DNA from 3 places in the Paenibacillus tritici genome. Region 1 is predicted to be linked to each of the others. Evidence: riboswitches for the same ligand, from Rfam matches in the RefSeq annotation. Region 1 holds a riboswitch; each other region holds the start of a gene.
The links. Region 1 has a riboswitch for cobalamin ahead of KDC22_RS02400 (anaerobic ribonucleoside triphosphate reductase). Riboswitches for the same ligand answer to the same signal wherever they lie in the genome.
Positions count from the first base shown of each region.

Region 2: it holds a riboswitch for cobalamin, as region 1 does, so the genes downstream of both, KDC22_RS04590 (S-layer homology domain-containing protein) here and KDC22_RS02400 (anaerobic ribonucleoside triphosphate reductase) in region 1, are expected to answer to the same signal.
Region 3: it holds a riboswitch for cobalamin, as region 1 does, so the genes downstream of both, KDC22_RS08865 (energy-coupling factor ABC transporter permease) here and KDC22_RS02400 (anaerobic ribonucleoside triphosphate reductase) in region 1, are expected to answer to the same signal.

Region 1 is NZ_CP073365.1:537,254-548,035, forward strand. It holds gene KDC22_RS02380 (5'-nucleotidase C-terminal domain-containing protein) at 1-3,015, opposite strand, end outside; gene serS (serine--tRNA ligase) at 3,779-5,065, opposite strand; gene ssuE (NADPH-dependent FMN reductase) at 5,474-6,043, shown strand; gene nrdG (anaerobic ribonucleoside-triphosphate reductase activating protein) at 6,134-6,661, opposite strand; gene KDC22_RS02400 (anaerobic ribonucleoside triphosphate reductase) at 6,658-8,643, opposite strand; cobalamin riboswitch at 8,892-9,124, opposite strand; gene KDC22_RS02405 (MTH1187 family thiamine-binding protein) at 9,476-9,784, shown strand; gene KDC22_RS02410 (sugar phosphate isomerase/epimerase family protein) at 9,831-10,610, shown strand; tRNA gene KDC22_RS02415 (tRNA-Thr) at 10,702-10,773, shown strand.
Region 2 is NZ_CP073365.1:1,075,720-1,086,501, forward strand. It holds gene KDC22_RS04565 (FtsZ/tubulin family protein) at 1-702, shown strand, start outside; gene KDC22_RS04570 (vWA domain-containing protein) at 757-2,028, shown strand; gene KDC22_RS04575 (beta-mannanase) at 2,058-2,693, shown strand; gene KDC22_RS04580 (hypothetical protein) at 2,959-4,221, shown strand; gene KDC22_RS04585 (GAP1-N2 domain-containing protein) at 4,218-7,376, shown strand; cobalamin riboswitch at 8,529-8,724, shown strand; gene KDC22_RS04590 (S-layer homology domain-containing protein) at 8,918-10,782, shown strand, end outside.
Region 3 is NZ_CP073365.1:2,098,367-2,109,148, reverse strand. It holds gene KDC22_RS08900 (precorrin-8X methylmutase) at 325-999, opposite strand; gene cobK (precorrin-6A reductase) at 1,002-1,796, opposite strand; partial or broken gene KDC22_RS33990 (sirohydrochlorin chelatase) at 1,793-3,085, opposite strand; partial or broken gene cobJ (precorrin-3B C(17)-methyltransferase) at 3,155-4,654, opposite strand; gene KDC22_RS08880 (energy-coupling factor ABC transporter ATP-binding protein) at 4,669-5,529, opposite strand; gene cbiQ (cobalt ECF transporter T component CbiQ) at 5,562-6,350, opposite strand; gene KDC22_RS08870 (energy-coupling factor ABC transporter substrate-binding protein) at 6,347-6,640, opposite strand; gene KDC22_RS08865 (energy-coupling factor ABC transporter permease) at 6,640-7,404, opposite strand; cobalamin riboswitch at 7,789-7,981, opposite strand; gene KDC22_RS08860 (ArsR/SmtB family transcription factor) at 8,132-9,064, shown strand; gene KDC22_RS08855 (hypothetical protein) at 9,628-10,050, opposite strand; gene KDC22_RS08850 (DUF6171 family protein) at 10,564-10,782, opposite strand, start outside.

The DNA of each region.
Region 1 (10,782 bases):
CTGAATGCTTCCGAACGGCCCGTTGTCACCGGATTTTGAATTAAAATGGTTAGCAATTACAATGACTTTCTCGCCATTAAATTCAAATTGGGCCGCGAGCGGCTTGCGTGAATTGGCAAATGCATCATTCGTCGGATCGATTCTTCCCGGATTGTAGGTCAGTTTATCTGCGTCTGCATTGTAGCTGACAGATTGGAGGGCAGAGCCCTTGTGTCCGGTAATGCTGTCAGCAAGCTTGACTCTTGCCGGATTATACAGGAACCCTACGCGGATGTTTCCGCCCGGTGCCCCGCCGTCTGCTTTATTTACAGGAGCAATGTCAACGTAATTATAAGCTGGTCCACCGGCGGTCTGAATCGCCTGAATCAGTTCGGCGGCATTAGCTTCGACTGTACCATTGTCGACCTCACCATTGCTGTCCTGCATCTCCACAACGCTGATGATATCCGGCTTTTTCAGATTGACTGTGATAGACTGGGCCAGCTTCTGAATCTTCGTGGCCCCTACGCCTGGATAGTAGTTCTCAATATTGTAGGAAGCAACCAGCAGCTTCTCTTCATCTACAGTAATAGTAGAGGTTTCCTGTGTGAAGCTGCTTGTGGTGATACCAGGCAGGCTTCCACTTGCAGGGATAACTTTGTAGTTGCCGTTGTTGTAGCCGATAACGCCTGTAACATCACCATTGAACTTATCACCTGTACCGACTTGCTGGCCAGGATCACTGTAGGCGATCAGGAGGCGCTGCGGGTTGAGATTGTCTGCTCCCCGGAGTACGAGGCCCCCGGCAGGTGTAATGACATCTTCTACCCCATTGTCTACTCTTGCCGGAATGTTATATACGATTGATGTACCGCTGCCGCTTGTCCAGTAAGGACTAATAATTGTAGGGGCAGGAAGGGTAACGAGCATACCTTCAAGAGACTCATAGAAATCCATGGCATCTTCAGAAGGCTGGAATTCAGTTAAATTATCATTATCAATGATCGAAGAAGGGATAACCCGTCCGCCCTTGCCCAGCACTACTGGTTCTGGCAGGACTGCTCCCTTGGCTATTGTATGGATGGTGCTGAGTGTGATTTGTGTGGAAGTCATGTTGCTGCTGCTTCCCTCATTATATTCGGATACAACTCCTGAGACGGATACATGATCCCCGATATCAGGCTTCAGGCCGGTGCTCGTGCTGTATACGAATATTCCTTCGGAGGTGCTGTCATTATCGTCCGGTTCAAGGTCCTGAATGAAGAAGCCTTTATAATTGCCGTTTGCAAAAGTATATCCGTATTCAGTAACTATCCCTTCGACATCCGTAACAGTCTGTCCGGTATATTCAGAGGTGTGGGATACGCCCTGAATATCATGGATGCGGGGAGGCTCTGAAGCTATATACTCGAAAGTATAGGCCTTACTGGTCTGACCTGTGACTGAAGCAACAGCCTTAATCACCGTGTCTGCCGTTATCGGGATGGGGGCTGTGTACAACGTACTGGCTGTTGTTGGCTCTGATCCGTCAAGCGTATAATAGACTGCTGCTCCTTCGGTGGGGCTGGACAGCGTAACAGAGCTACCGGTGATGATCCGGCCCGCACCGGGGCTGGCGGTAACAGAGAACAGTTCTTCTACCAGACTCTCTGCGCTGAGCGGAATGAACTGATAGGCATCATTAAATTGTTCAATTACACCAGTGATTTTATCAAAATGTTTATCCTTTACCAGTTGGGGAAGTCCGGAATAAATTTTAAATGTCTGGCTGCCTTGGCTGGCGATGACATTATTTCCATCTTTACTAATGATGGTCAAATCTTCCATGGTGACGAGCTGCGCTTCATGGGCTTCACCATTGGCAGCTGTCAGGTCAGCGGCAGTGATTAGCTTAGCGGCAGGTGCACCGGCATTTGCAGTGATAACTTTGTATTCAAGTCCAGTGACAGGCTTGAGTTCTTGCAGGTTACTGTAAATATCCATAGCACCTTGAACTTCAACGAGATCTCCGACCTCCGCGAATGCCGGGAATCCGTACAATACGATGGCTCTGGACGAATCCTGAATGTACATCTTCGCCCCGTCGATATGGGTAACGATCCCTTCAGTCCAGACATTCTGACCTTTGACCGCAGGTCTAATAGAAGCAATATCCTGCTTCTCAAGGATGGTGTAATCATAAGTCGACACCAGACTGTACACTGAATCCGATACCGAGGCGTAAGTCTTGATTGTAGTAGGTGAGTTCAGCAGGATTTCACCGCTATACGGTTTGAATTCTCCTCCGGAGCCACCTGTGTAGACTGCGGCATAGACAGATGCACCTGCTGTGGATGTGGTAAGGGAGATCGCTGTTCCGGCCGGCCAGGCATTGGCTGCCGGGATGGCCGTTACCGCTGCTACAGCCGGAGCGGTACCATAGCTGCTATTGCGCGGATCAGGGGATTGAACTATGAAGTCTGCAGCATTGTTGTCTGTATCCAAGCCGCGGCTGCCTGCGGGTGCGCCTACTGCAGCCTTGCGCACAGCGGCGAGCGTGCTGCTCAGTACTCCTGTAGGTCCGCTGCCTTCATAAGCAGTCGCGGCCCCGAAGCCAACCATATCAACACGTGCATTGGCGGTATCTATGAGGTCAACTTTACCGCCGGAAGCTCCCAATTGTAATATTCCTGTATAATCAGGGGCAGGCAAGTCCTTCGTACCTCCGGTACCGGCCGATTGCTGGATCAGAAAATATCCTTTAGCAGGAATGGTACCTGTTAACACTGTGATAGCGGTTGTCGTATTGAGATCACCGTTGGCGCCGGCGCTCGCATAACGCACCTTCCAGCCCTCAAGACTCACTGTTGTATCGGTAGGGTTATATAGTTCAATAAAATCATTCTTCAGTTCAGCCCCGCCGTTTCCGCCGCCGCCGTAGACTTGTGAGATTACAATATTATTGTTATCCGTCGCTGCCTGTGCACTCTGTCCGGCAGGTAGTGCAATGCCGATGAGCATTAGAACTGCAAGCCCTGCTGAGAACCATTTTCGCATCCTGTGAGAAATAATCATTATCCTAAACCCACTCCTCTCGAAACTATAATGTACAACCTTCATAATCATACCATTTATTTGTAAAATGGAAGGTTGTATGATATGAATATATATTAAATTCTCACTAATTAAAAATAATAGAGTGAACTTTATACAACATGCATAAAAATATTTAATATATATAGTAAATAATCTATGACACCTTGCGACCGGAGAGAGGTTATATTCAAGAAAATACTATTTTTGCTTATAAGCAACTCTAATACTCATTTGAAAAGGATGGGTAGGGTATACACAGGAGCTTAATTGTATTCTGTACAGCTAAAAGACGATGAAATCACGGATCTGCCGGGTTAACTGTATTCTGTACAATTAAAAACATCGGTGAACCTGCTTTTGCGGAATATGGGGGATTTTAGCTGTAGAAAATGCAATTAAACCCTTCTCGGGCTAATTCCAGATCGCTTTAGTTGTACAAACTACAGTTAGAGCTTTAGCAGAGCTCGTCACAGACAGCTCAAAGTTCCAATAAGGGCCAGCCAGCGGCCTTAATAAAACAAAAACCCCTCGCTCCACCATTAAGTGGATAAGGGGTCTTCTGCAAACATCATAGTTTAAGGAATACCTGATCTGACTACGCTCTCCAGATGCGGCTAATCTTCACCGGCTGGGCTTCATGAAGCGTTTGGCAGCAATGCCAGTCATGATCGGCATCATGTCGTCCCCGTGAGGAAGACATAGGCGTGCCGAGCGAAAGTGTGCTTCACTTTATACCAAGTTCAATCCACTCAGCCCCGCCCATATAAGGCCGCAGCGCCTGCGGGATATAGAGCGTTCCGTCCTCCTGCTGGTGGTTCTCCAGCAGCGGAATCAGAATGCGGGGAGTGGCCACCGCAGTGTTGTTAAGGGTATGGCAATATTGCAGCCGCCCGTCTTCATCGCGGTAACGGATGCCTGAGCGGCGGGCCTGGAAGTCGAGCAGGTTGGAAGCCGAATGCGTCTCCCCATAAGCTTCTCTGCTGGGCATCCAGGTCTCGATGTCATACTGCTTATGGGTCTTCATCGCCATGTCGCCGCTACAGACAACGACTACCCGGTAAGGCAGCTCCAGCAGCTGCAGAATATGCTCTGCATTGCCGAGAATCTCCTGGAGCATCTGCTCCGACTCAGCGGGGTCGTTGCGGCACATTACCACCTGTTCAATCTTCGAGAACTGGTGTACCCGGTACAGCCCGCGCACATCGCGGCCGGCCGAGCCTACCTCGCGGCGGAAGCAAGCCGACATCCCGGCCAGCCGCAGCGGCTGCTCAAGCTCCAGCGTCTCATCGCTGTAGAGCGAGACCAGCGACACCTCCGAGGTGCCGGCCAGCCAGCGCTTCTCTCCCGTCAGCTCGTAGGTCTGATCCATGCCGCCGGGGAAGAATCCGGTCCGCTCCAAGGCCTCCGGCCGGACGATCACCGGCACATCCATGACGGTGAAGCCGCGCTGCATCAGCACATCCAGGGCCAGCCGCTGCACAGCGAGGTGCAGCAGCAGACCGGCTCCCTTCAGCACATAGCTGCGGGGGCCGCCGGCCTTGACGCCGCGCGGAAGGTCGAGGATGTCGTGCAGCTCTCCGAGCTCGACATGGTCCCGCGCGCGGAAGCCGAATACCGGCGGCGTGCCGTACCGCCGCAGCTCCACGTTCGCGCTATCATCCGGCCCGATCGGCGTATCGGCCGATACAGGATTCGGCGCGAGCAGCAGCAGCTCCCCGCAGCGGCGCTCCGCCTCCAGCAGCTCGGCCTCAAGCTTCGTCAACTCGCCATTAAGCGTCCGCACCTGCGCCTTGGCCTGTTCTCCGCCTTCGGCGTCGCCCTGGCGCAGCCGCCGCTCGACCTCTTTGGTCAGCGCGTTCCGCTCCGCCCGGCGCTGTTCGGTCTCCCGGCGGGCCAGCCGCCGCCGGTCATCCCATGCCAGCAGCTCCGCAAGCGGGAACTCCAGCCTTTTCCACTCTGCCGTCTTCCGTACAATGTCCTCATTCTCCCTGATCCAATTCATGTCCAGCATGCCGCATCCGCTCCTTCTTGGGGTTATAAAAATGCAAAAAACGCCCTCATCCATGGGACGAGGAGCGTCAGCTCGCGGTGCCACCCAGGTTGACCTCATTCACGTTAAGCAACTCTAATGCACGGAATAAGGCCCTCTTTGGTCTTCGCGGTAACGGGCGAAACCCGGTAAACTTAGGGAACAGGGAGCTGCTCCGGTCGCAGACGCCTCGCGGTTGGATGCCGTTCATTGGCCTGGTCGGGATATAGGTTTGCCGTTTATTATAACCAGAGCAGCGCCGGGTTGCAAGTATAATTGAGGTTTGACAAAATTCCTTGTACTCTGCTAGGATTATTACTAATTTGAAGTATCAGTGTCCGGTGCAGCAGCCCGGCATATCCTATAATAGCAGACGGAAGAGGTGCGGAAATGGCCAAAATAGTAGTAATCAACGGAACGCCATCCCTGGTGTCCCGGATCAATGCCGTGATTGAATATGCAGAGAATGGTCTGCGGGAGCGCGGGTTTGAAGTGGAGCGTATTAATGTAGCGGAGCTTCCGGCGGAGGATCTGATCCACACCAAATTTGAGAGCGAAGCCATCGTCAAGGCGAACGGTCTCGTAGCCGAAGCCGATGCGGTAATCGTAGTCAGTCCGGTGTACAAAGCGTCCTATACCGGAGTGCTGAAGACCTTCCTGGATCTGGTTCCGCAAAAAGGGCTGGCCGGCAAAATCGTTCTGCCGCTCTTCATGGGCGGAAGCCTCGCGCATCTGCTCGCCATTGACTATGCGCTGAAGCCGGTACTATCCGTGCTGGGCGCCCGCTATATTCTTGGCGGAGTCTATGCGGTAGACTCCCAGGCTGTCCGTAACGACCAGGGAGTGGTCGAGCTGGCGGAAGAACTTAAGCTGCGCCTGAACAGCGTGCTGGAGGAGCTGGCGGAAGAGACCGAGCATAAGGTGGCACGTAAGGCAGGGCAATCAACAGCCGTAGAATAACGTTAGGCTGCTGCCTCCATCTGCCCGGTACAATCAAAAGGCACTACACTAGCCGAATGCGGGAGTGTAGTGCCTTTTTGTATGTGAATGTTATACCCCTTGAAAGCACAGCTCCGGCTCCCACAGTACGACCATATCGCCCGCCAGGCTCGCCGGAATATCAATAATCCGCTGGTTGCTGCTTCCCCGGTAGGAGAGGGTCAGGTCTTTGAGTTCTTCGACGAACCGGCCGTCGATCACCACCTGGCATAAGGCCAGCAGCTTCCATTCCGCTGAACCGGGGGAAGCCGTAAGCTCCTCGTACGTATAGCCGGTGTAGATCCAGACCGGGAAGCCCGGCAGCTTGGCCCGCAGCTCGTGAATGAACGCTGCCGCTTCCTCTGCCGAGAAAAAAGGGTCCCCGCCCGCGAGCGTCAACCCGTCCAGCAGCGGATTGCCCGCGATCTCTTCTATAATCTCCTGCTGCCGCTCCGGGGTGAAGACCTCTCCGTAGTTAAAGTTCCAGGTCTTCGGATTGAAGCAGCCTGGGCAGCGGTGGCGGCACCCGCTGAAGAAGAGGACGGCCCGCAGGCCTTCCCCCTCATTGATCGACTCCGGGTAATATCCGCAGATATTCATAGATGCTTAACGCGGTCCCGGACTTCGGCCTGCTTGGCAGCGTTGAAGCGGGTCTGATAGTCGCCGGTCAAATATCCGGTTACCCGGCGCAGACGGCGGATATGTGTAGTATCTTCATGCGCATTGCAGGTAGGGCAATTCGTACCGATTACACCTTCATAGCCGCAGCCGGAGCAGCGGTCGATCGGGTGGTTGATGCTGAAGTAGCTGATGTCCTGCTCCAGCGCGTATTTGATGATTTTGACGAAGGCTGCAGGGTTGCTCCGGGCATTACCGTTCAGCTCTACATAAGAGATCGCTCCGGCGTTGCAATATTCATGGAATGGGGCTTCCAGGCTAATCTTCTTGGCTGCGCTCAGTTCATGATAGACCGGGATATGAAAAGAGTTCGTATAGTATTCACGGTCGGTTACACCCGGGATCGAGCCAAGAACCTTGCGGTCGATCTTGGTGAACTTGCCGGAGAGCCCTTCGGCCGGGGTGGCGAACAAGGTAATGTTCAGATTAAGCTCCTCGCTCTTATGGTCGCAATATTCACGCATGTGGCGGACGATGGCCACAGCCTTGGCATGGATCTCCATATCTTCGCCATGATGCTTGCCGTACATGGCCTTCATGCATTCTGCCATCCCGATGAAGCCCAGCGACAGGCTGCCATGCTTCAGCAGTTCACCGACACTGTCATCGGGGGCAAGCTGCTCGCCGCCTTCCCAGACGCCTTCGCGCATCATGAAATCGGAGGCTTTGGCCTTCTGCGCAGCCTGAATACGGAAACGGTGCAGCAGGCCGTCCAGCGCCACATCCATATAGTGATTCAGGTCTCCGATGAATCCTTCTTCATCAGCGGCCAGGCGCCGGCCGGTCACGGTTCCGTAAGTAAGACCCAGGCGCACAAGGTTGATCGTATTGAAGGACAGGTTACCTTTGCCGGAGCAACGGTTGCGTCCGAAGCGGTCGCCGAGAACACGGGTCCGGCAGCCCATTGTAGCAAATTCGGTATCCGGGTCCGCCGGATCATAGTATTGCATGTTCAGCGGAGCGTCCAGATTGGCGAAGTTCGGATACAATCTGCGTGCAGAGCACTCTGCGGCCTTCAGGAACAGCTCATAGTTGGGATCGCCCGGCTGCTGGTTGACGCCTTGCTTGCATTTGAAAATCTGAATCGGGAACACCGGTGTCTCCCCGCTGCCAAGTCCATTCATCGTGGCCGTCAGGAGGGAGCTGATTACAAGCTGGCCCTCCGGTGAGGTACAGGTCCCGTAGTTGATGCTGGTGAATGGAATCTGGCCGCCGGAGCGGCTGGACATTGTATTCAGGTTATGTACCATACTCTCTGCTGCCTGGAGTGTCTCGCTCTCCGTCTCCTTCAGGGCGAAACGGAAGGCGCGCGGATACTGCTCTGCCAGATCGGTGCGGCTCATTGTGATCTCGCCAAGCTCCGCTACTACTGCCTTTTCCTCGAAATATTCCACGCCCTTGCGGAACAGCTTCGCGAAGGACTTGGTGACATAAGGGGCCAGGTCATAGTCCAGCTTGTTGGCAGATACGCCGCCGTACTGGGCATTCTGCTGGGACTGGAAAATAATCGCCACCAGCGACATCGCCGTCATAATCGAGTTGGGAGGACGCACGCTGCCGTTGCCGGTATTGAAGCCTTCGCGCAGAAGCCGTTCAAACGGAATGAAGATGCAGTTCGTGGTTCCGATGGCATATTGATCCAGGTCGTGTACATAAACGACATTATCAAGAGAAGCCTGCACGAGCTGCGGCGGCATGGTGAAGTTGCGGGCATACCACTTGGAATATTCACTGCCGAATTTGCTCATTTTGCCGGAGAAGCTCTCCCCGTTCAAATTGGCGTTCTCGCGCAGCAGATCCAGATCCCGGCTGTCGATAATATCCCGTCCCAGATGAATGACCTCTTCCAAAAGAACCTCCTGTGCAGCTTGTCCTTCGTTATAACGTTTCTCCAGCAGCGTCATTATATAGCTCTCTCCTCTCGTATTGTAAGCGTCAATCTCTATCTGTAGTCTGTCAGGAAGTCAGTAAAAAAAGCATCTCCGGCCGGAAAGGCGGGAAATGCCCGAATGCGTAACGCAGAGCCGATACCTGAAGACGATAAACGTATCGTCCTCAGGTATCGGCAGCCTCTGGCCCGGATAACGGGAGGCTAACTCTGCCCGTGCTTGGCCGCATACGGACACCTCGCCTGTTCCTCGCAGGAGTCGTAGCGGTGCCACCGAAACAGGCAGGTCTCCTGGCTTCCGGCATAGCCTCAGGCGCCTTCCCGGGGAGCATATTCCGCTCCTTAGTGGCAGTTGGCCGGAGGGTGTAGCTCCAGGAGCGCAGGGCACCTTGGAGCAGCCGGTTACAGTGGCGGGACCGCAGCGGTTTTGCACCGCGTTTCCCTATTAAGTCTCCTCTCCATTGAGAGAGTGAAACACCTGTTTCTACTATATTTTGTTACTGTTTAATAAACGTAACTCAATATATTGTGTTTGTAAATGTTTTTTTGTAATCCCGCACGGGGAGCGGGTTCCGCGCTTTTACTCACAGCTGATCCACAGTTAGTCCACAGGTAATCCACAACTTTCCTATTAATTCGGCCGAAATGATTCATGAAATCTCCGAAAATACGCCACAAAGAATCCATAAATAGAGTGCGTCTAATCCTCGCAATTCGTCTGGAAAGATAGAATAGAAGAAAGGGGGATTGGCGATTTGTGGGCGGGCCGGTGAAGGGGTACAATAGGAGGGAAGGCCAGCATGCGATGATCAGGTTAGGCATACCACATATTCAGGAGGGATGTCACAATGGCAATTGGCGAAGTGACCGTTATTCCAATCGGCACAGGCAGCACCAGTCTCAGCAGCTATGTGGCCGACATGCAGCGTGTGCTGCAGACGGTGGAGGGAATTACCTATGAGCTTACTTCCATGGGGACGATTATTGAAGGGCCGGTCGGGCGGATTCTGGCTGCGGTAGAAGCGCTGCATGAATCGCCCTTTACCTCAGGAGCACAGAGAGTCTCCACCTCCCTTAAGATGGATGACCGCCGTGACAAGCCTTCCACGAGCCGCAGCAAGCTGGAAGCGGTGGAACGCAAGCTGCAAGGAGAGTAACCCATATAGTATCTAATCAGAATCACCGATAAGGAGCGGATTCTTCATGACAGAAGCAGCACAGCAGATCGGAATTCAAATGTATACACTGCGTGACCAGACGGAGCGCGATTTCCTCGGCACACTGGCCAAGGTTGCAGAGATGGGGTACCAGGCCGTGGAATTCGCCGGTTATTTCGGAGTATCTGCAGCGGAACTGCGCCGTAAGCTGGATGAACTTGGCCTGGCCGCCCCTTCGGCGCATGTAGGCCTGGACTTCAGTAGTCTGGAGAAGATGGAACAGGCCTTAGCCAAAGAGATTGAATACGCGGTTGAGCTCGGACTGCAATATATAATCACCCCGTCGGCGCCGCTTCCTCCGAACCCTACTATGGAGGATGTAACGAGGGTCATTCCATTCCTGGAGAAGGCCTCCGAGATGGTCCGGGCAGCAGGCATGCAATACGGCTATCACAACCATGATTATGAATTCGCAGAGGTAGACGGCAAGGCAGTCATTGATATCTGGCTGGAGCAGATTCCTGCGGAGCATATGCTGGCAGAGTTTGATCTGGGGTGGGTATACAGAGGCGGAGCCCGGCCTGTTGATTATGTCTCACGGTACGCCGGACGTGTTCAGCTGGTCCATATTAAGGACTTCGGAGCAGACCATGAGGAGACAGATCTCGGCAAAGGCCAGGTTGATTTCCAGAGCGTCTTCAAGATCGCGGAGCAGAGCGGAATTCTCTATTATATTGTAGAGCAGGAGGCCTACGAGGTATCTTCACTTGCAAGTGCTAAGCTCGCGCTGGATTACTTCCGCGGGCTGGGGCTGATGAAGGGTTAATATAATGCAACAGCTTTCAGCGGAAAAGGGCTTGCGTTTTCCGCTGGAAGAGTTATAATATTTTTTGTTTGGCAGATGCAAATGTCTGTAAGCTGGTGTAGCTCAGGGGTAGAGCAACGCACTCGTAATGCGTAGGCCGGGGGTTCAATTCCCTTCACCAGCATCTTTACAA
Region 2 (10,782 bases), 540 kb from region 1:
GCAGCGATGGACGCGCTGGAGGCAGAGCTGCACGGCATTGCGCTCGCCAGCATCGGCCGCAGCAACGAGACTGTGGACCAGAACATCATGGAGTATTACCGGGGTGTGACGGATGAGGTAATGAAGGATATCGAAACGCAGCGCGGTACGGGGATCTTCTTCAGTGAGCGGTTCATGGGGAGTCTGTCGGAGCTGCTGGACCGCGGCGGCGATGTAGTGGCTGACCGGCTGATCGGCATCTGCCGCCGGGAGCTGCTGAGCGCAGGACCGTTCACGCTTCCGTTCGAGGAAGAGCTGCTGCGGCGGGCCAATGTCGCGGCAGCTTATGAGAACCGGGGGATTGTCTCCAAGGAGGAGCTGTTTAAGCAGCTCTACCGCAGTCTGGAAGAGGAGGCTGCGATGAATGTCCGCCTGTTTGAATACACGCAGGAGCACCGGCATGAGGAGAAGTACTTCTTCGGGGACAGTAACTCCGAATTCCTGCGCTACGCCTTCGGAGCTGACGAGACCACCCGGATCTACCGGCTGGGACTGGTGCATGAACAGCGCAGAAGCGGAGTGGAGAAGCTGAATCTGATGGGCGGCTTCCATCTGGAGGACCTGCTCTATTACCGCAACGGCAAGGTCTATTACGAGACCTATGCCGGCAACGGCTACTCGCTGCACGGGCTGGAAGAGGAAGAACTGCCGGAGATGAGATAGGCGTAAGCTTCAAGCGCATGATTAATAAGATGTTCCCGGAAAGGATGAAATGCAATGCAGCGAAAAATCAATCTGCTCGTGCTGCTGTTCAGTCTGCTGGGCGGTGCCGTAGCTTTTGTTCTGGGCGAGCTGCTGCTGGACCGCAGGCCGTATGATCTGCCCCAGATGGTGCTGGTCGGCATCTATTTTGCCATCGTGGCCCTGTGTGTGGGGATAGGCTGCCTGGTAGCGGAGACCGTCTCACCTAAGCTGAACGGGCAGTCCTGGAAGCTGCGTTACCTGGGCTCCTCGTGGAAGATGTTCCCGCTGATGGTCGTGCTGCTGCTGGGTGCCGGTACGCTGACAGAGTTTGTGTATGAGCTGAATTTCGGCGGCATCAAGCCGGTGAAGAATGTCGTCATGGTGATTGATGATTCCGGCAGCATGATGCAGAGCGATCCGTCTGACCGGCGTTATGCGGCGGCCAAGGATTTGGTTCGTCAGCTCAAAAAAGACAACCGGGTGGCTGTAGTTACCTTCAGCAATGAGGCCTCCGTAGTCCAGCCGCTGATCCCGCTCTCCAAAGCGGAGAACCGCGAGAAGGTCATGGAGGTCATCGGCAGTCTGAAGACCACCGAGGGCGGTACGAATATCAGCGGTGCGCTGGCAGAAGCGATGACTGTGATCCATGAAGACGGAGTGGACCGGGGAGCGATGGTCATTCTTTTGTCCGATGGTGTCAGCCAGTTCAATACCTCTACGGAGCTGACAGCCTACCGGGAGCGGGGCATTGCGGTGAATACGATCGGGCTTGCCCTGGATGATCCTTCCGGCGCCACTCTGTTGCAGGATATCGCGGGCAACACCGGCGGTCAGTATTATGATGTTGCCGATGCGAACCGGCTGGGTGAAGTATTCCAGCAGATTTATGACCGTCTGGGAGACCGGAGCCTGCTTACCGAGCGCAGCGACGAGACGGCGGACAGTCCTTATTATGCTGTGGTCCGTGTTCTGGCATTGATCCTGCTCGGCACGGCGCTGGGCCTGGGGCTGGGCATTGTGTTCGATAACCGCCATCTGGCCCGGAGCTTCAGTATCGGGGGTGCGGTATCGGGACTCGCTGCGGGACTGATTCTGGAAGCAGGCCTTAACGGAAATACCGTCTGGGACCCTATCACCCGGCTGCTGGCTCTGCTCGTGCTTGCTGCAATTCTTACCTTGTTCACTTATATAGTGCCGGTTGGAGAAGGGCGCCTGTTGCGCCGGGGAAGAGCGGCCGGAGCTGCCCATGCGCCTGCGGATGGCCCGGGTTCACCCCGCCGTAACCGCGGCAGTAAGGGATTCTAAGTAAGATGCAAGGAGAGGAGCCAGTTGCCATGAAGTACGCTGAGGTGGATGCATCCACACCGGTGATTACCGAGATTGTATCCAGAGTGGAAGACCGGTTCTGTACGCTGCGCTGGCGCTGGCCGGATGGCGTGCAGGCGGTCTGTATACACAAGGCCTCTGCAGAGGCACCGGACGATCCAGAGCATCCGCCTTCGGGCATGAAGCTCTATACACTTGAAGAGTACAAAGCGAATAACGGATACCGTGACCGGCTGGACGAGATCGGGCTGGTGGCGTATACCATATATGTGCGGCTTAGCGGGAATGGGGAGACGCTGCTGGTCCGTCAGCGGGACGGCGGCAACCGGACGACCGTCAGCGCAGGTAAAGCGAGAATCTACTATTCCATCCAGCACAAAAAAGGATTGTTCAGCAAACTGAAGACGGTGCAGATGACGATTACTGCCGAGGTTCCGGTCCCGAAGGAAGTGCTCTGCTACGTTAAAAAACGGGATGCCCACCCGTCCTCCAAAGACGACGGCGCACTCTTCCCGTTCGTCCAGGATTTCGCCCCCGGCCGGAACCAGCTCCCGCCGATTGAGGTCGGCAAAGACGACTTCATCCGTATTTTTTTCACGGACGGCCGTAAGTATGGCGTGTATTATGAGCTGGTCCCGGAGTGAACAGTGCTGGAGCTCTAGAGATACAATTTGCAACATTATAGTTGTACCAACTGCAGCTATTCGGACGCGAGCCGGCGGGAACGGTAATATAGCTGTACAAAGTGCAGTTATATTACACTGCAGGGACCACATACAAGCAGGATGTGAGCTATATAAGAAGATTAGAGTACAGCGGAATAATTCAAGAAATGTTCGTCTTATATAGCAGTTTTGTAAGCAGCTCCATACCCGGGCGGTGCGGACAAAACTTTGAGGAGGATGAGAGATGTCTTTTTTTAGCCGTTTCATGAAGAAGAATCAGCCCGCAGCGAGGCCGCTGTATTACGATATCGTCTGCCCGTTCTGCTTCTCCCGCTTTGAGCCGGAGGAAGTGGTGTTCCGGGCCATGCACAGCCGTGAGGATGATGAGAATTACGCACTCGGTGAGGATGATCTGCTGAATAAGTACCGTGAGCGCTTCGGGCTCGATTCGGTGGACGATATGGAAGCGATTCTGAATCCGGCGGAGATCCCGGAGGAGTATCATCATTATACGGACCATGTGCTGACCGGCCTGACCGACCGCTATGGCGTGATGACCCGCAGACGGCTCTGCCCGTCCTGCCATAATGAGCTGCCGGTGACTGCCGGGAAGGTTCCTAGCAATATTATCTCGATCATCGGGGCTTCCCAGGTAGGGAAGTCTGTCTATATGACCTCGCTGATCCATACGCTGCAGCATACGACGGCAGGGCATTTCGACGCGGCCTGTATGCCGCTGAATGCCGAGATCAGCCGCAAGTTCCGCACCTTGTATGAAGAGCCGCTGTTCGAGCGGGGGGATCTGCTGGCATCTACCCAGAAGGAGAAGATGCAGGAGCCGTTTATTTTCCAGTTCGTATTCAAGGATGAATCCAAGCCCCCGCTGACGCTGGTATTCTTCGATGTGGCCGGTGAAGGGATGGTCGATCAGGATTACCTGGGTCTGCACGGCCAGCATATCAAGAACTCCGCAGGGATTCTGTTCATGGTCGATCCGCTGCAGATCCGTTCGGTCCGGGAGAAGATCCGCATCAACTTCGGTGACCGTCCGGGCGAATGGGTGTCGCAGTATGATGAGCCGCGTGATGTGGTGCTGACCATGTTCGGCGATTTCATCGCTTATCAGGAGAAGAGCAAGACCGAGATTCCAACTGCTGTGGTTCTGGCCAAAAGCGATATGCTGCACTCCCTCAAGGATGAGGATGGAGATTATATTAAGTCCAACAGCAATGTGTTCAACAACTATGTGCACCGCAAAACGCTGAATCTGGACGAGTTCCACAACATTGACGGTGAAATCCGCCGCTTTATCGAGAAGGTGGACCGCCCGTTCAAGGATACGATGGATGTGTATTTTGCGAATACCGGTTATTTCGCCGTATCTGCGCTGGGCAGCAATCCGGTCAATCAGAAGGTGGAGGGCGTGGTCAGTCCGATCCGGGTGGATGAGCCGTTCATCTGGCTGCTGCACAAGCTGAATTATATTGAGGGGAGCGACGGGCCGTGAACAGATTCTCAGGGTCCATGATCACCCAGCAGATGTATACACGCGAGCGCCGGGGCGTATACCGGGCGACAGAGGGATTCGATACGGTAGCGAAATCGGAGGGTCTGGACAATAATTTTGTCAAAAAAATTCTACATCCCTTCTGCCTCTACGATGCACCGGCCGAGCTTACGGCTCGCGGCGAGAAGGATGAGGAGCTGTATCCTGCCGCGCTGCACCTGTTCCACACGGAGAGCAATGAGACGGTGATCGGCCTCAGCCGTTATCTGGCGGCGGATTTCACCGGACAGCGGAGCGCTTTTTTTGCCCATAATTTCGTGGTGCCGCCTATCCGCTCGGAGGAGATTGTGGAAGGATACGGGGGCTGGCTGCATGCCGGATTCGCCCGGAGTTATGAGGGGGAGCCGGGCGGGACACTGCCTGAACTGGAGTCTATTCCGGTAGAACCCCGTGAGCGTGCAGAACCGGCAGACCCGCGGACAGTGCTGAGCGGTCTCGGGTTCACCGAAGAGCTGTTCAAAGCCCTGCTGCAGGCGGTTATGCTGTCCGTAGCCGGGAAGAAGAAGATTTATGTAGCGCTGGATGTGCCCGTCAGTGAGTTGTCGCAGCGTGCGGTGGAGCTGACGGAGGTCCTCTACGCTTCATTGCCGTATGACTTCCGCCGCAGGCTGGGAGTGATCACTTATGCCAAAGAGCCGCAGAGCCGCAAATACATCCACCTGACCTTCGTGGAGAAGGGCTCGCTGCGTCCGGGGGACCGGAATATTGAGAAGGATTATATCTTCGATCTGGCAGGCGCAAGGATTCTGAATGCCGACTTCGGGGAATCCCGGCAGACTTATGCCGATCTGTCCTGGAAGATTATGGGGAAAAAGGGCGGGAATCTCAGGGATTTCGCCAAATTTGCCGACTCCCTGCTGCTCGGGGAGAGTGTGGACCGCAAGCTGTCGCTGGCCCTCTATAATGAGCTGGCTGTCTTTTATGAAATTGAGCAAGGCAATGAAGCCTTATATCCGGAGAATAAAAACGCTGTGCTGGGCGGCCTGCTCTCCTATCTGAAGCCGGAGGGGAAGCTGGACTCGCGGGCGCGGCTGAACGATATGTTCCTGGAGCGGTTCGACCGCGAATATGAGCTGATCCGTCAAAAAGGGATTCCGTCGCCGGAGATCCTGGAACGGTTCAAGGAGTATTTTGCGCTGCCGGGCCATAATTACCGGGTCAAAATTGTGGATTACTTCATCAACGGAATGCTGAACTGCCGATCCGCTGGACGGGAGGATGTGCTGGCTGCGGCGTATGGCATTATTGACAGCGATGCTGCCCTCAGTGAGGCTTTCTTCAAAAAAGTGCTGTCTCAATCGCTCTTCCGCAGAGCGCTGTTCGAGCCGTATCTGGAGTCCCGGCTTGCGGCGGCAGCCGGAACGGCGGATGTGCTCCGCCTCGTAGGCCACTTCGGCCGGAGTCTTCCGGAGGTGCTGCAGCAGGGTTCTGTGCGCGATACTCTCAAGGAATATTTACTGGAGAAGCTGCAGCGGGAGCCTGATCCGGTAGCGGCTGTAGCCGCTGTTCACGAATCGGTCCAGCAGGCGGAGAAGCAGCGCCGCAGAGGCGGCGGAGTGCATCCTGAGGCCTTGTCGCTGATGCAGGAGCTGGGGACCTCGGCCGACCGCTTCCTGCTGAACCGGATCTCGCTGGACGAGCTGTCCATGGAGCAGCTGCTGGAGATTTCATTCCTGCGCTACCGGGATACGGCGGACTGGCAGCCGCCGCTCGATGCGATCGCGAAGCGCAAAGCCAACGCGCTGCGCGCGGCCTACCGCTGGTTCGGGGAGGAGCGGCCGGATGAGGAGATCTTTGACGGATTGTCCCCGCGGGAGCTCGACGATGTACAATTGCTCGGTGCACGCTGGCTCAAGGATTCGCGGAGCATCGAGCCGTTCGACCGGCTGCCGCTGGCCTTCTATCACAGCAGTGAACGCGAAGGCGGTCCGCTGGATTATGATGCGCTGCTGGACCTGGTGGCCCGCAAGGCGGGGAATGATAAGGAGACGGTATACCGGTTCCTGGTCTGGGCGCAGCATAACCGGCTGTTCAGCATCTCGAACAAGAAGCTGTGGCCGAATTACCGGCGGGCAGTGCTGAGATATTTCCTGAAGAGCGACCGCGAAGCGTTCAAGAACCGGGACTTCCGCAAAAGCTATATCTCGGCAGCAACGCCTGCCATGCAAAGTGTCTATAATGAAGCCAGCGCCCAGCTCGCTTCGCCGCTGGCGCGGTGGATCAGCCGCAGCCGATTTCAACTCCTGATCTCCGGCAGCATCCTCGGGATCGTGCTGGTTATTGGCATCATCGTTATGGGTCAGCTGCGGCAAGGCGGTACGGATATCGCTGCGCCGGTTGCCAGTCCCAGCCCGCTTCCGGCAGTGACCGGAGAGGCCGGCGGACCGGCCCCGGTCTCTGTCCGGCTTATCGGCGCGAAAGTCAGCGGCGATGCAGGCAGCGGCGGGAATACCGGCGGCGATGAAGGCAGCGGCGGGAATACCGGCGGTGATGCAGGAGACGGTGGGAATACTGGCGGCGATGCGGGAAGCGGCGGGAATACTGGTGGTGATGCAGGAGGCGGCGGGAATACTGGCGGCGATGCAGGCAGCGGCGGGAATACTGGCGGTGATGCAGGCAGCGGCGGAAGTGGCAAGCTGGTGTTCAGCTTTGCCGCTGTGGCGGACTGCTCCGCCTTCAAGCCGGCGGAGATCAAGGTGGTGTCCGATAACAGCGTTACGGACACTTACAAGGTCAAGGCAACGGTTCAAAGTTGCCAAGTTGAAGAGGGTGCCGGAACGGACGGCGGCGTGAAGGGTGAAGAGGGCGCTGGAACGGATGGCGGCGCGAAGGGTGAAGCAGGCGCCGGAACGGACGGCGGCGCGAAAGGTGGAGCCGCTACCGCAGGAGCGGCGGCGGGAACTCCGGCACGCGTATACGAGGTGACGGTGGAGCTGGAGCCAAGCGCGAAGCTGGCCGTGGGTGATATGATCACCGCCGGAGGCTATACGCTGAAGCTGCAGGCTGATCCGGACAGCATTCCGGGAAGTACAGCCACAGCGGCACCTAGCGCGGAGCCGTCCGCTTCCGCAAGCCCGGAAGCGGACGCGGAATGAAGCAGCGGGGGTTCCCTAGCTGCAAGCTGAGCTTAAGCTTTTAACAAACGGCTTAGAGCGTCTTGTAATCCCTGTTACTCCGGTATTTATCGAAGGGACAGCATTTCGCCGGGTGACGGGCCTTAGTAGAACAAAGATTTATACTAGTGTAAACTACTTTAGCAGCTCGCTGGTTGAGGGTTTGCCGTGTCCCGAACGATTGCGGTACTTACTTATGCTTAATGCACTCTGTACAACTAAACCGTCTGATCTATCCCTGAATACACGCTTAGATGTATTTCGTACACTTAAACTAGCATCTGTAGCTTGGTTTCACCCATTCGGGCAAATTTAGTTGTACAGACTACAGTTATAGGAGGGAAGCCTTCCTTTTTACTGTTTTTAATTGCGCAGAGTACAACTATCACGGAATGTTCTTTTCTATCACCGAATGTTCTCTTCAAACTGAGCTTCATCCATTGCTGTATTACCTGAATGAAGTCCCTTTTTTGGTTCGGAGGCGCGACTAGCGGACTTATTCTGGCACCAGCAGATTGAAGTGAGTTGGATGTTAGGATATAAGTGTAAGTGCGCTGGTGTCCGTATGCTTGCGTAACGTTGGCTATGGAGAGAAATTAGGGCTGCTTGTCCGTTAACACACTTGGAAGAATGCTCTCTACTGCACTTTGTACACTCAAATCAGGTATAATTCGTGTTATTTGGCGTTCTGTTGTATTGGGTACATTCGGTTTTGGGTATTTTGCCCGTATGAGCAGGATCTGCCACATTCTAATGCATGAAATACAGCAGAAGGTGTTATCGGCACCTTTTATTCCAATTCTGATGTACATAATACAATCAGCCTTCTGCTGTTGACTCCGAGGATGCCCCACCGCTTGACCTGAAGCAGAAGAACAACCAAATTTGTCCTGAACAATACAAGTTGCCGGGGGAGCGGGCACGTACTGTTCAGGATTTTTGTATTTTCGCGGAAACGAATGTCATCCTTTTAAAGGACAGTGCAGCGTTTCTTCTTGGCGGAATAGAGCATTAGATTGTCGGCAATAGAAACAGCTTGTCTATAGACATACAGGGGAATAGTAGATATGATTGTTTGAGAATATTTAAATTTAATAAGCTTTGGGAAAAGGTGCGGATTCCTTAGAAACAATGTGTTGTTGCTATCAGAGGGCTTAGCGTTTCTAAGAGAGGATCTGCTTAAAAGGGAAGTCCGGTGCAAGTCCGGCGCGGTCCCGCCACTGTAAATACGGAGCGACTCCTGAAGAAGCCACTGTCTGCTAACTGGATGGGAAGGCGGGGGAAGCGGTGAAGTATGAGCCAGGAGACCTGCCTGTTCCGTTGTTGTTTCTATTCTTCGGGGGTAAGAATGTGGAAGCAGATGCCGATATAGGCTAAGGCTGCGGGTCGAAGAGAAATCGCCCAGGCAGCCGCCCTGTGTTGTATTCTTCCCCGGCCGCCCTGTACAGGGCGGTCTTTAGGTTGCCGCCGTACCGGCGGAGGAAGCAGGATTCATCCATTCTATTTCAGGAAAGAGGTTAGTTATGAAGAACCATTCTTTATCATCTAAGTTCACACGGCTGGGGTTGGCGGTAGTTATGCTGTTCGCCATTCTGGGAGCAGCCGTGGCCCCGGCAGGACAAGCTTCTGCATTGGCGGGGGCTGCTGCACAGGCAGGCGGAACTGCCGCATCGGCATCATCCGCTCTGTCCGCAGGTACGGCAGCCAGCGTAACCGATGCAGTCTATGCCACTGCGGAGTTCGTGCTGAAGAACGGAGTCCAGTCGGACTGGCAGGCTATGGGCCTTGCCCAAGCTGGCTACAAGGTTCCGGCCAGCTATCTGAAGGCGCTTGAAGGTAAGGTAGCTGAGGCTAAGGGTGTTTTTGCCAGAGCTACGGACTATGCCCGGATCACACTTGCCGTTAAGGCGCTGGGCGGCGACCCGGCGAATGTGGCAGGATATAACCTGATCGAGAAGCTGTACAACAACGATAAAATCACGGGCCAGACGCTGAACAATCCAGTCTATGTGCTGCTGGCGCTGGATTCTGGAAGCTATACCATTCCGGCAGATGCGAAATGGACGCAGGCCAAGCTGCTGGCAGAAATTCTGGCTAAGCAGAATACCGACGGCGGCTTCACTCTGACTACGGGTGCGAGTGATCCGGATATGACAGCGATGGTGCTGACCGCACTGGCTGGTCATAAGCAGGAAGCGGCTGTGAACACTGCCGGTCAGCGGGCGGCAGCCTGGCTTGCTAAGGCTCAGGACAAGAACGGCGGATACGGTGACAGCAGCGAGAGTGTTGCTCAGGCCGTGATTGGCCTGTCTTCCTTCGGCATTGACCCGGCAGGAGCAGACTATACCAAAGGGAATGTGAATCTGGTCAGCAAGCTTCTTAGCTTCAGTGCAGCAGGCGGCGGGTTCGCCCATACTGCAGGCGGCAGCTACAATCAGCTCTCTACAGAGCAGGCACTGGAGGCATTGGTAGCCTACAAGCTGCTGGGTACAGGCGGCAAGTTCTTTGATCTTAGCGGTACTGCTGTGAAGAATCCGCAGGTCAGCGTCTCGGTTACTATTGAAGGTCCAAAGGGAACCGTGGCTGAGGGCAGCGTGTACGCTGGAAATGTACTTAAGGCGCTTGAGAAAGCGGCAGCGGACAAACGCGTCACCCTGGTCAATGAAGCAGGCAATTACGTGACGGGGATCGGCGGTGTGAGCGCGGGTGCTTTTGGCGGATATGATGGCTGGATGTATGTGGTAGCCCGCGGCGGAGCATGGATCTATCCAAGTGTAGGTATGGGAGATTTCGTGCTGGAGGAGAATGACCGCATCGTTGTCTATTATGGCGGAGATAACACGCAGGTGGTAGATTCCGTGATCCTTACTCCTGCACAGCCGCAGCCTGGACAAGATATTTCAATCAAAATCACCCAAAAGAAATGGGTATGGAATGAAGCGACCTTCACCTCCGATCCGGTCACTTCACCGGCGGCAGGAGTGCAGGTAACCATCGGCGGCAAAACGGCAACTACGAATGCTGACGGCCTGGCTGTTGTTACAGGGGGCCTGCCAGCGAATAAATATACACTCGCAATTACGGGATATCAGAAGGACAACACACCTGCAATCGTTCGTCATACGCTGGCGTTGACCGTGGCTTCTGCTGCGGCTAGCCGTCCTGCTTTTGGCGATGTGAAGTCGATCTCGCCTTGGGCGCTGGAGTCGGTATACACGGCGTATGACCGCAAGCTGATGAATGGCGTGAGTGAGGGGACGCTGGTCTTCGCACCGAAAAAGAACATTACCCGCGCTGAATTCGCAGCGCTGCTGCTGCGGTTAACCGGCAAGGAGACGTCTGCGGCGGCTTCCGCTGGGGCCTTCAGTGATGTTAAGGCGGATGCATG
Region 3 (10,782 bases), 1.6 Mb from region 1:
TAGTTGAACCCAATATCCGCCGAATAATTGGATCTGCTGCACTACGTACATTAGAATTTGGAGAGGGAGGTGTTTTAAAGCCTAATTCCAGAAATCAAGTGTACGAACTGCAACAGAATCGGATTTCCCGCATAAAACTTCGAATTCTATTGCAGTAAATACAATTAGTGAGTCAACTAATCTATATCTAGCTACAGCTAAGCTAATACGTACAGTCGCTTTATCCTGATTCTTTGGAGAAATGCCCGATTTACCCGGTAATCCACCAGTTCAGCAATCCAACATCTGTTACTACGCTAATACTCCTCCTGCTATACGCCAGCCTTACACCAGCTCGCCCGCAGCCCGGCGGACCGCAAGCAGACTTAGAGCGTTGACCGCAGCAACCACGATGGTACTTCCGCCTTTGCGGCCGATATTGGTAATGTAGGGGATGTAGGGGATGTCCAGCTTGCGCAGCTCCTCTTTGGATTCCGCCGCCGAGACGAAGCCAACCGGCATACCGATGACAAGACCCGGCTGTGCTTTGCCCTCTTTTACCAGACGGATCAGCTCAAGCAAGGCAGTCGGCGCATTGCCGATGACATAGATTCCTCCCGGTGCTTGTGCACAGGCCTTACGCGTGGCGATAATCGCCCGGGTCGTTCCCAGCGCATTGGCCTCCTCCATCACATCAGGATCGGAGATATGCACTCTAACCTCGCCGCCGTACCGCTGAATCCGTTCCTTGGCAATACCCGCCTCCACCATCCGCACATCCGCTATAATCGGCTTCCCCTGCAGAATGGCGTTAATCCCGGCCTCAATCGCCCGTGGGTGAAAAACAAGGCTGCGCCCCAGCTCAAAATCAGCCGAAGCATGAATGATCCGCTGTACAATCGGGTACTCGAGGCTGCTGAAGGAATGTTCCCCAAGCTCCGCCGTTATCATCTGAAAGCTCAGACCTTCTATTTCCTGCGGCTGTACTGTCACCGGCTTGAAATCCGTACCGAAATCCACATTCATCCCTCTTCCCTTGTCATTAGAAGCGCAGTCTTCACGGCAGCTGTAATCTCGTCAAAAGAATCAAATACCTTCCCGCTGTCTCCAAAGCACACTCCCGGCCGCATAATCAGAATCACATACAAACCCATATCCAGCGCGGCATACAGCTTCTCATCCACCGAGCCTTCGGCCCCGCTCTCCTTGGTAATCATCACCTGCGTACCGTACTGCCGATAGAGCGCTTCGTTCATTTCTCTGCTAAAAGGGCCCTGAAGCGCTATAATATTCCGCTGCTCAATGCCAAGCCTCAGGCACTTCTCCAGATTCTCCAGACAAGGCAGCAGCCTGACCGTCAGCCGGATATCCGGATCTCCCAGCAGCTCCTCTGCAAAAACCCCCAGGGTCTTGCCGCCGGTGGTCAGCATAATGGAGCCCTTCAGCTCCTTGGCCTTGTGCGCAGCCTCTTCATAGGAATGCACTAGAATCAGCCGGGGATGGCTGTCATAGATAAGACTCTGCCGCTCGTAGCGGAAGTACGGCAAGCCCGCCTCAGCAGCGGCTCCCCTAGCATTGGCATGGGCTTCCAGCGCAAAAGGATGACTGCCATCGACCACGGCACGATACCCGCCACCTTGAAGGAGCGAGATCATGGCTGCCTTATCCAGCCTGCCGACCCGGGTGCGGATCGCTGCGTCCTCCAGACGTTCAGCCGCACTGGGCGTCACGACACTGGCCTGTAGCTCCAGGCCTTGGCGCGACAGGTTCAGCGCCAGCTCCCGGGCGTCGCTGGTACCGCATAACATGAAGATCATCGCGGCTGGCGAAGCCCCGGGCTGTCCGCCGGAGCCGCCGTCTCCGTTACATCATGCCGCCCATGATGCCCGTGACCATGATCCCCGTGACCGTGATGTTCGTGCCCGTGATGTTCGTGCCCGTGATGTTCGTGCCCATGCCCATGATCTCCGTGCCCATGATCCCCTTGCTCCCCATGGCTATGGTGCTCATGCTCTCCATAGCTGTGATGCCCGTGCTCCTCATGACTGTGATGCCCGTGACCATGTCCGTGATCTCCGTGCCCATGATCCCCTTGCTCCCCATGGCTATGGTGCTCATGCTCCCCATAGCTGTGGTGCCCGTGCTCCTCATGACTGTGATGCCCATGCCCGTGATGCCCGTGCCCGTGATGCCCATGCCCGTCATGCCCGTGATCCCCGTGCCCGTGATGTCCGTGCCCATGCCCATCCTCACCGTGGTGATGGTGGTGATGGAGCGAAGCTTCATCGCGGAACTTGCAGTTATCGCAATTGCTGAAGGACCGTCCCTCCAGCGTCTCGTCGATCCGTTCTGCCAGCATATCAACAAGCAGCGGATGTGCGCCCAGCGTGCCGCCAATCTCCACTTCAAGCTCGGGATGCTCTGCTGCAAACTGCGAGACCCGCTCTGCAAACTGCTTCATCAGCACTCCGGTGAACAGCAGATAGGGGATAACTATAATCTTGCGCGCTCCCAGCGCAAGGCAGCGTTCGAGTCCATCCGGCAGCGATGGCTTAGCAATGGCAATGAAGCAGCTCTCCACGCTGCGGTAGCCGGTTCTCTCCCAGAGCATTCTGCTCAGCTTATAGAGATCGCTGTTGGCATCCGGGTCACTTCCCCCGCGTCCCATCAGCAGCACGATGGTATCCTTATTCTCTATTGTGGATGGACTTTTCCCGTGCAGGTGCAGGTCCAGGCCCATTCCGCCAGCCGTCTTCTCCTGCACCAATGGAAGCGACAGCGTATCTGCTTCCCGAATCCGCTCCAGCAATATATCTACAGCACGGTCCTGTACTCCAAGCGGACGCCCGTAGATGAACTCCACACCGGGATACTTCAGCTTGGCCTCGTCAATCGCCATCGGAATGTCCAGCTTGGAATGACCTGCCGCGAATAAAATAATCGGTACAATATATATCTGCTTCGCACCGCTCTCCACACATCTGGCAATCCCGCCAGCTATGGAAGGTGAGGCCAACTCTATGAAGCAGGTCTCAACCTTAAGCTCCGGCCTGCGCGCCGCAAGCAGACGGGTGAACTCCAGCAGCTCATCATTTCCCGCTTGAATCCGGCTTCCGTGTCCGACCAGCAGTACAGTTCTCATCGTTTGCGCTCCTTCTAAGCTGTCCTGTTCATTGATAGCTCCTCTTGTGCTGTTCATCCGTTCCCAAAAAGCATGATACCGTTCCTTCTCCCGTCCATGGATTCTGTAGTCTTCCAGGGCCGCAGCGACAGCTGTAACTGCTTCCTCTTCGTTCATCCCTTCACGGACCAGAACACCGGCATGGGCTGCCCGGCCGGACTTCTTCCCGCCCAGATAGAGCTCATAGCTGCCTCGTGACAGCACGAGACCGATGTCATCCAGAACAGCCGAGCTGCAGGCCATACCACAGCCAGCCACACTGATGTGCAGCTCTCTGGGCGCAGCGAGTCCGTGCAGTTGGGTGTGCAGGCGTGCGGCTGCGCTTAACGCCCCGCTTTTGCGCAGCTCGCAGAACCCGCAGGTCTTCACTTTTATGTAATCTCCAGGGAGACTTACATTCAATCCAGCCTCTATCAGCCTTGCTCCTGCCTCAGCCTCTTCACACCGGCTTCCGTGCAGCCAAAACCATCCGTCCTTCGTATAGCTCAGCTGCCCCTCATCCCCTGCCAGCTCCGCCAGCAGCTTCAACTGGATGCCGCTGAAGCTGCGGCTGCCGATGGGGGGAGCAATCTCCAGTCCGCGCGCAGCAGCCATGCTTCCTACCTCTGCTCCTTCAATCCCTCCCGCAGCAGCCGCTTCCTCCGCCCGGCCGGACTCCGCCGCAGCCAGCGACCAAGGCTCTGCTGCCGTGCGCAGCCGCTCATGCGGCTTCAGCGTCTGCGTCTGCGCGCCAAGACTATACTTGCGTTCATAGCCGCGCGGCGTAACCATGAGCCCCTCATAGACAAGGGTCGCAGAATTGCCGACCACAACTGTCGAGAGCATGCCGATCTCATGCTCCAGCATATCCTGCAGCGTCGTTACGATCGTCTGCTGACGGTCACGGTAGGCGCTTTTGACAATGCCGACCGGTGTAGCCGGATCACGGTAGCGCAGCAGGATGTTGCGCGCTTCTTCGATCTGCCGCGTCCGTCTGCCGCTGCTGGGATTGTAGAAGGCGATGACGAAATCCGCAGCCCCCGCCGCTTCCACACGTGCAGCAATGCTCTCCCAGGGAGTTAGATGATCACTCAGGCTGATCATACAGGAATCATGCATAATCGGCGCCCCAAGCAGAGACGAGCAAGACTGAATCGCCGATATTCCCGGAATCACCTCCACCTCCACACCCTCCTTGCGGTTCCAGCCCCGTTCCATGAGTACCTCATAGACGAGACCGGCCATTCCATAGACACCGGCATCGCCGCTGGAGATTACCGCAATCTTCTGTCCGGCTTCGGCTCTGCGCACGGCCTCCTGGGCCCGGCTGACCTCCTCAGTCATCCCCGTGCCCACGATCTCCTGGTGCCGCAGCAGCGGCCGGATCAGCTCCACATAAGTGTTATAGCCGATTACCGCTTCACTCTCTTCGAGGGCAGCCAGTGCCCGGCCGGTAATATGCTCCAGCGCTCCGGGGCCGAAGCCGATAATCAGCAGTTTCCCTTGGTTCTTCATCCTTCTTCCCCCGTTCATAAATAACTGTGTTCAAGCTTCAGCAGTGGATGGAGCCGTGCTTTGAATTCCCCGGCTGTGCGGGGGGCGCTTTGCCCACCGGTCAGACTTGCAGGCAGGCTGTACCATAAGTCAGCCAGCAGCGGCAGTCTCAACCCGATCGCCTCCAGCTTCTCCCTTCCGGCAAAAATCTCCTCCGGTGTTCCCTCTGCCCGGCACATTCCGTGATCCAGTACAATAATCCAGTCCGCCCAGCGGTAAGCCAGATCCATGTCATGTGTAGCCATAACCACAGTTGTACCTTTAGCATGTATAGCTTCAAGACCCTTCAGCATCTGCAGCTCCGATAAAGGGTCCAGATACGAGGTCGGCTCATCCAGCAGAATCAGCTCCGGCTCCATGGCCATTATACCGGCGAGGGCGGTGCGCTTCTTCTGGCCCAGGCTCAGCTGGTGAATCGGTTTATGACCCAGCTCAGCCAGATTCAGCAGCTCCATGACCTCCCGGCAGCGTGCAGCGATAGCCGGTTCATCCATGCCGCTCCCGCGCAGTCCGAACGACACATCCTCCAGCGGTGTACTCAGGATCAGCTGCTGCTCCGGGTCCTGAAAGACCAGGCCCACCCTCCGCCGCAGCGCAGCCAGCTCCTTTTTGGCGTAGGATAACTCCTTGCCTCCCTGTAGAACCTTGCCGCTCTGGGGACGCAGTATGCCTACGGCATGGAGGAATAACGTTGATTTGCCCGAGCCGTTATGACCAAGCACCGCCGTCTTGCTGCCTTTGGGAATGGAGAGTGTCAGTTCATGCAGCGCGAGCTCCTTCGTGTCAGGGTAATGGAACATCACCCCGTCAAAAGCCAGACTATATTCCATATCCATTACTTACTCCTCTAATGTGATTTGGCCAAATTTCACCCCCGCACCCACAGCCAGAGCTGCGCCAGCACCAGCACTGCTATCCCGGCATACGCCTGGACAGCATAACGCCGCGGCACAGGGGGCGCGCTATAGGGCGGCAGAATAATCTCATCAGTGAATCCGCGGGCCAGCAGCCCCTGCGATAATCCATAATAACGGTGCATGGTGTTGCCAAAAAGCGCTCCCGCCATAGCCGCAGTCTCCCGCAGCTTCGCCTTGTACCCCCTACGGCCTCCACGCAGCCTCCGGGCCAGCAATAGCCCGTGCGCCGCATCTGTCAGCAGGAACAGGAACCGGTACATAATCAGCATCAGCTCCAGCACAATCTGCGGCATCCGCAGCCTGCGGAGTACCTGTAGAAGTTCACTGAACGGCGTAGTGAACATCAGGAAGAAGAAGCAGCTCATACAGGCCGAGATCCTGGCCAGCAGTTCTCCGGCCCGCTGTAGTCCTGCCGCTGTGATATATACCGGCAGAGGCAGGCCCGGAAGCTGGAATACACCCGCCTGCCCCGCTGCCGGATGCCCGAATTCCACCAGCAGGGCCGGGATGCTCAGGCCGTAGAACAGCAGCGCTGTACCAAACAGCAGTCCGTAGGCACGGAAGGGAATTTTGGCCTGCAGAATACACCACGACATCATCCATAAGGTGATTGCCATTTGCAGCAATGGATGCACGGTATAGGAGAGCAGGAACATCAGGGCTGCGAATGCGCTTTTCCACATGGGAGACAGCAGCCTGAGCGCGTTATTATAGGACAGAACGTCAATCCGTCTGATCACTTGCTGCTATTCTGCTTCGTCCCGCCTTGCTTTCCTTTCAGCAGCCCCAGGGTATAACCGATCACTCCGGCACCGATTGCTGCCTGCAAGGCGAACAGCATACTCTCCGTCTCCCCCGGCAGCTCGGCAAGCGGCTTGAACCAGGGCTTATAGTCAGGATTGAGCTCCGTAATTACTCCCTCGGCTGCATCATCGGCCCCGCCGAATTCCCCCTCCACGAGCAGCAGCGGCAGCACACACAGCAGGACAACGGCCAGCAGCATCAATCCGTTTTTCCACTTATTGCTCATCAGGCTCTTCCTCCGTTCACCTTGCGCTTCAGAAGCGACAATTCATTCGGGCTATACGATTTCAGCCAGTTCCACAGCAATACGGTCAACAGCCCCTCACTGACAGCCAGCGGGATTTGCGTGACGGCGAAGATTCCCCCGAATTTGAGAAAAGAGGCCAGAACACCGCCATCCGCCGCCGGAAAAGCCACCGCAAGCTGAAAGGAAGTCACGACATACGTACTCAGATCCGCTACGGCTGCGGCACAGAACAAGGCCAGCTTCTCCCGTTCCGGCAGCTTCATCATCAGCTTATACGCGGCATATCCGGCAAAAGGACCCGCCACCGCCATCGAGAACGCATTGGCACCCAGCGTAGTGATCCCCCCATGCGCCAAAAGCACCGCCTGAAACAGCAGGACAATAGAGCCGATCACGCCCATCGGGAGCGGCCCCAGCATCACAGCACCAAGTCCGGTACCGGTGGGATGGGAGCTGCTTCCAGTTACGGAAGGCATTTTGAGCGCAGACAGTACAAAGGTAAACGCCCCTGCCAGACCCAGCAGCAGCTTCAGTTCCGGATTCTCCCGGGTCATGGCTCTGAGCCTGATGATCCCCAGCACGAAGAACGGTATGAACGCCGCCCACCAGAACACGGCCCAGCCTACCGGCAGGAACCCTTCCATAATGTGCATGGCCCGGGCCGTACCCGGCTCATTCAACATAAAGTACATGGTAAATCCGGCAACCAGTGCCGCAAAGCTCCAAAAACTACGCTTCTTCATTTGTCAGCCTCCATGTTTTTGAGTTTCTGTACATCCTTGCAAGTTCAAACAGAACCGGCTGCGCCATCCTTCAAGAGAACGCAATCCGTTTCAGCGGGAAAGATAAGGAATGTTCATGCGCGGAGCATATACATTCTTATCTTCCCAAAAAAAACCCACCCTGATGGGTGGGAAGTGTATGTACGCAGGCAAGTTGATAGAGCGCGCAGTCCGTAGCTAAACGGAACAAGGTGCTTTTCATCGTCCCATCACTTGGGCCGTGTCCTTGTAGCCAGCAGCTATAAACCGGGTGTCCTCTCTAAACTCAAGATTCCTCCGGTCCTTCAGGGCAGAACGCTTCATCTCATTAACCTATCCGTACACCGCTCCTATCCGCGTAGAGTCGTGGTGTGCGTCGACAAGGTAGGTCTCCTGGCTTGGAATACCGGCGCTGTGGACTTCGTCTTCCCCGGGATTCCCGAGTGACCTCATGAAGTTCAGCTCTTCCTTACAGTGGCGGGACCGCTCGGGATTTGCACCCGATTCCCTGTTATCCCTTGCCCGTCGGGGCAAGAGCACCTTGTTTCATCGCTAATTCATCCTACATCATAGCGGACAGAGATTAGCCTGTCTGTGATATAAATTGGAAAGGCAGCCCAATAAGCTATCCATTGCATTCATTTGCTTGTAGAAAGTTTGTTTGAGTAATATAATTATTAACTATATAACCTGAGCGTGGAGGCATCCGATGAAACTTGATCTAACCGAACAATCACTGCCCGTATACGAAGCTTTATCCAGCACGGTGCGCCTGCACATGCTGCGGCTGCTGTCCGATACCCCCATGAACGTGAAGGAGCTGGCCGGAGCCCTTAAGCTTAGCAGCGCCATTATGACGATGCATGTACGCAAGCTGGAAGCGGCAGGGCTTATCCGCAGCCATATGGCTCCCGGCAAAAGCGGCCTGCAGAAGATCTGTACGCTCGCCGCCGACGGAGCGGAGATTGTGTTTCCCGGACAAGCCCGGACCCCGCGCAGGGGGTACCGCAAGGAGATTCCGGTGGGACATTATTCGGACTTCCAGATTGAACCTACCTGCGGACTGTCTACAACGGAGCGGGTCATCGGCCACTTCGACGATCCCCGTTATTTCTGGGATCAGGAGCGGGTGAATGCCGGTATCCTGTGGTTCGGCAAGGGGTTCGTGGAATACAAAATTCCGAATTTCCTGCTGTCGAGCCAGATGCCGGAGGAGCTTGCGATCACCATGGAGATTGCTTCCGAAGCCCCGTCCGTCAACAATAACTGGCCCTCGGACATTACCTTCACCCTGAACGGGCAGTCTCTCGGCTTCTGGACAAGCCCCGGCGACTACGGGGATAATCCGGGTAAATATACCCCGGCCTGGTGGCCAGCGCTTACGAACCAATACGGGCTGCTCAAGCAGCTGCGGATTACCAAGGCTGGCACCTTCATGGATGGACAGAAGCTGTCCGAGGTTACTCTGGATCAGGTAGGTATCCGTAATAAACAGTGGACCTTCAGACTCTCGGTTGAGGAGAATGCCGAGCATATCGGCGGTCTTACGCTGTTCGGCAAGGGATTCGGTAATTATAACGAGGATCTAGTTTTTGAACTTTTTTATACGGACACTGCTGCCGACCTGCCCGCTTCCATCTAGAAGTTGCTTCTCCATTCGCCTGCATCTGGTGGCATGGGGCGTAATAAGGTGCACTTGTGCTACTTATTGGCTTATTTAGGCAGCGTCCGGTGAATTGAGGTGCACTTGTGCTCCTCATTGGCTCATTTGGCCTGCGTCCAGTGAATTCTGGTGCACTTGTGCACTTTATTTGCTCATTTGGCGCGCATCCGGGGAATTCTGGTGCACTAGTGCTCCTCATTGGCTCATTTGGGCAGCGTCCGGTGAATTGAGGTGCACTTGTGCTCCTTATTCGCTCATTTGGGCAGCGTCCGGTGAATTCTGGTGCACTTGTGCTCCTTATTGGCTCATTTGGGCAGCGTCCGGGGAATTCTGGTGCACTAGTGCTCCTCATTGGCTCATTTGGCCGCCATCCGGTGAATTCTGGTGCACTTGTGCTCCTTATTGGCTCATTTGGGCCGCGTCCGGTGAATTCTGGTGCACTTGTGCTCCTCATTGGCTCATCTGGCCCGCGTCCGGTGAATTCTGGTGCACTTGTGCTCCTCATTGGCTCATTAGGGCAGCGTCCAGTGAATTCGGGTGCACTAGTGCTCCTTATTTTGCTCATTTGGCCCGCGTCCGGGGAATTCGGGTGCACTTGTGCTCCTTATTACTCTCCTTACGCCACACTCGGCTGAACCAATGGGATTTTCATTTCTCATTTCCTCCTCCAGCCCACTTTCCGCAATACCAGAGGGATTTTTCCCTCTCTTTTCCTCCTCCAGCCCACTTACAGCTGGATCAAAGGGATTTCTCCCTCTCATTTCCTCATCCGGCCCACTTTCCGCTGAACCAGAGGGATTTTTCCCTCTCATTTCCTCATCCGACCCACTTTCCGCTGAACCAAAGGGATTTTTCCCTCTCATTTCCTCATCCGGTCCACTTTTCGCTGGACCAGAGGGATTTATACCTCTAATTTCCTCATCCGGCCCACTTTCCGCTGAACCAGAGGGATTTCTCCCTCTCATTTCCTCATCCAGTCCACTTTCCGCTATACCAGAGGGATTTCTCCCTTTGATTCTCCTTGGATTCTCACTTTATTTCCTCTTGGTTTCTCCTTGGTTTCTCACTTTATTTCTCCTTGGTTTCTCCTTGGTTTCTCACTTTATTTCCCCTTGGTTTCTCCTTTGATTCTCCTCGGCTTCTCGCCTTATTCCCCCTTATTTTCTTTGTTTACTCCTTGGTTTCTCCCTTGTCTCTTTTCTGCTTCTCCTTCAGCTCTCTCTACCGTCCCCTTCCGACCCTATCAGCCAACTACCGTCTCCTCCCAGCCTGCCTCCGGCAGCTCCCGAATCCTATATCCTTCTGATTTCGCCCCCTATCTTCAATGGAAGGCTATCAGACTTCCCATTGCAAACCAAAAACACCTCCAACCCGCTGCAATTATGCAGGTTGGAGGTGTTCATATGGCATTGCCTCTATCTTCTATCCGCTATCTTCTATCCGCTATCTTCTACCCGCTCAGCCGCTTACCCCAGCCGTCATTCCTTGACCGGCTGCCACATCCCGCCGCCCGGCAACGGACAGCTGCGGGCCTTCAGCCGGGCCACGACAGGTATAATACAGCCGCAGGCGGTGCAGGTCACGCCATCCTGCAGCTTGGGGCAAGTCCCGCAAAGGGCAAGCCGCTCGGCGTAAACCTCGTCTGAAGCGGAATTGCCGGGGTTGAACATGGACGAGGCCAGAATCCGGGCAATCTG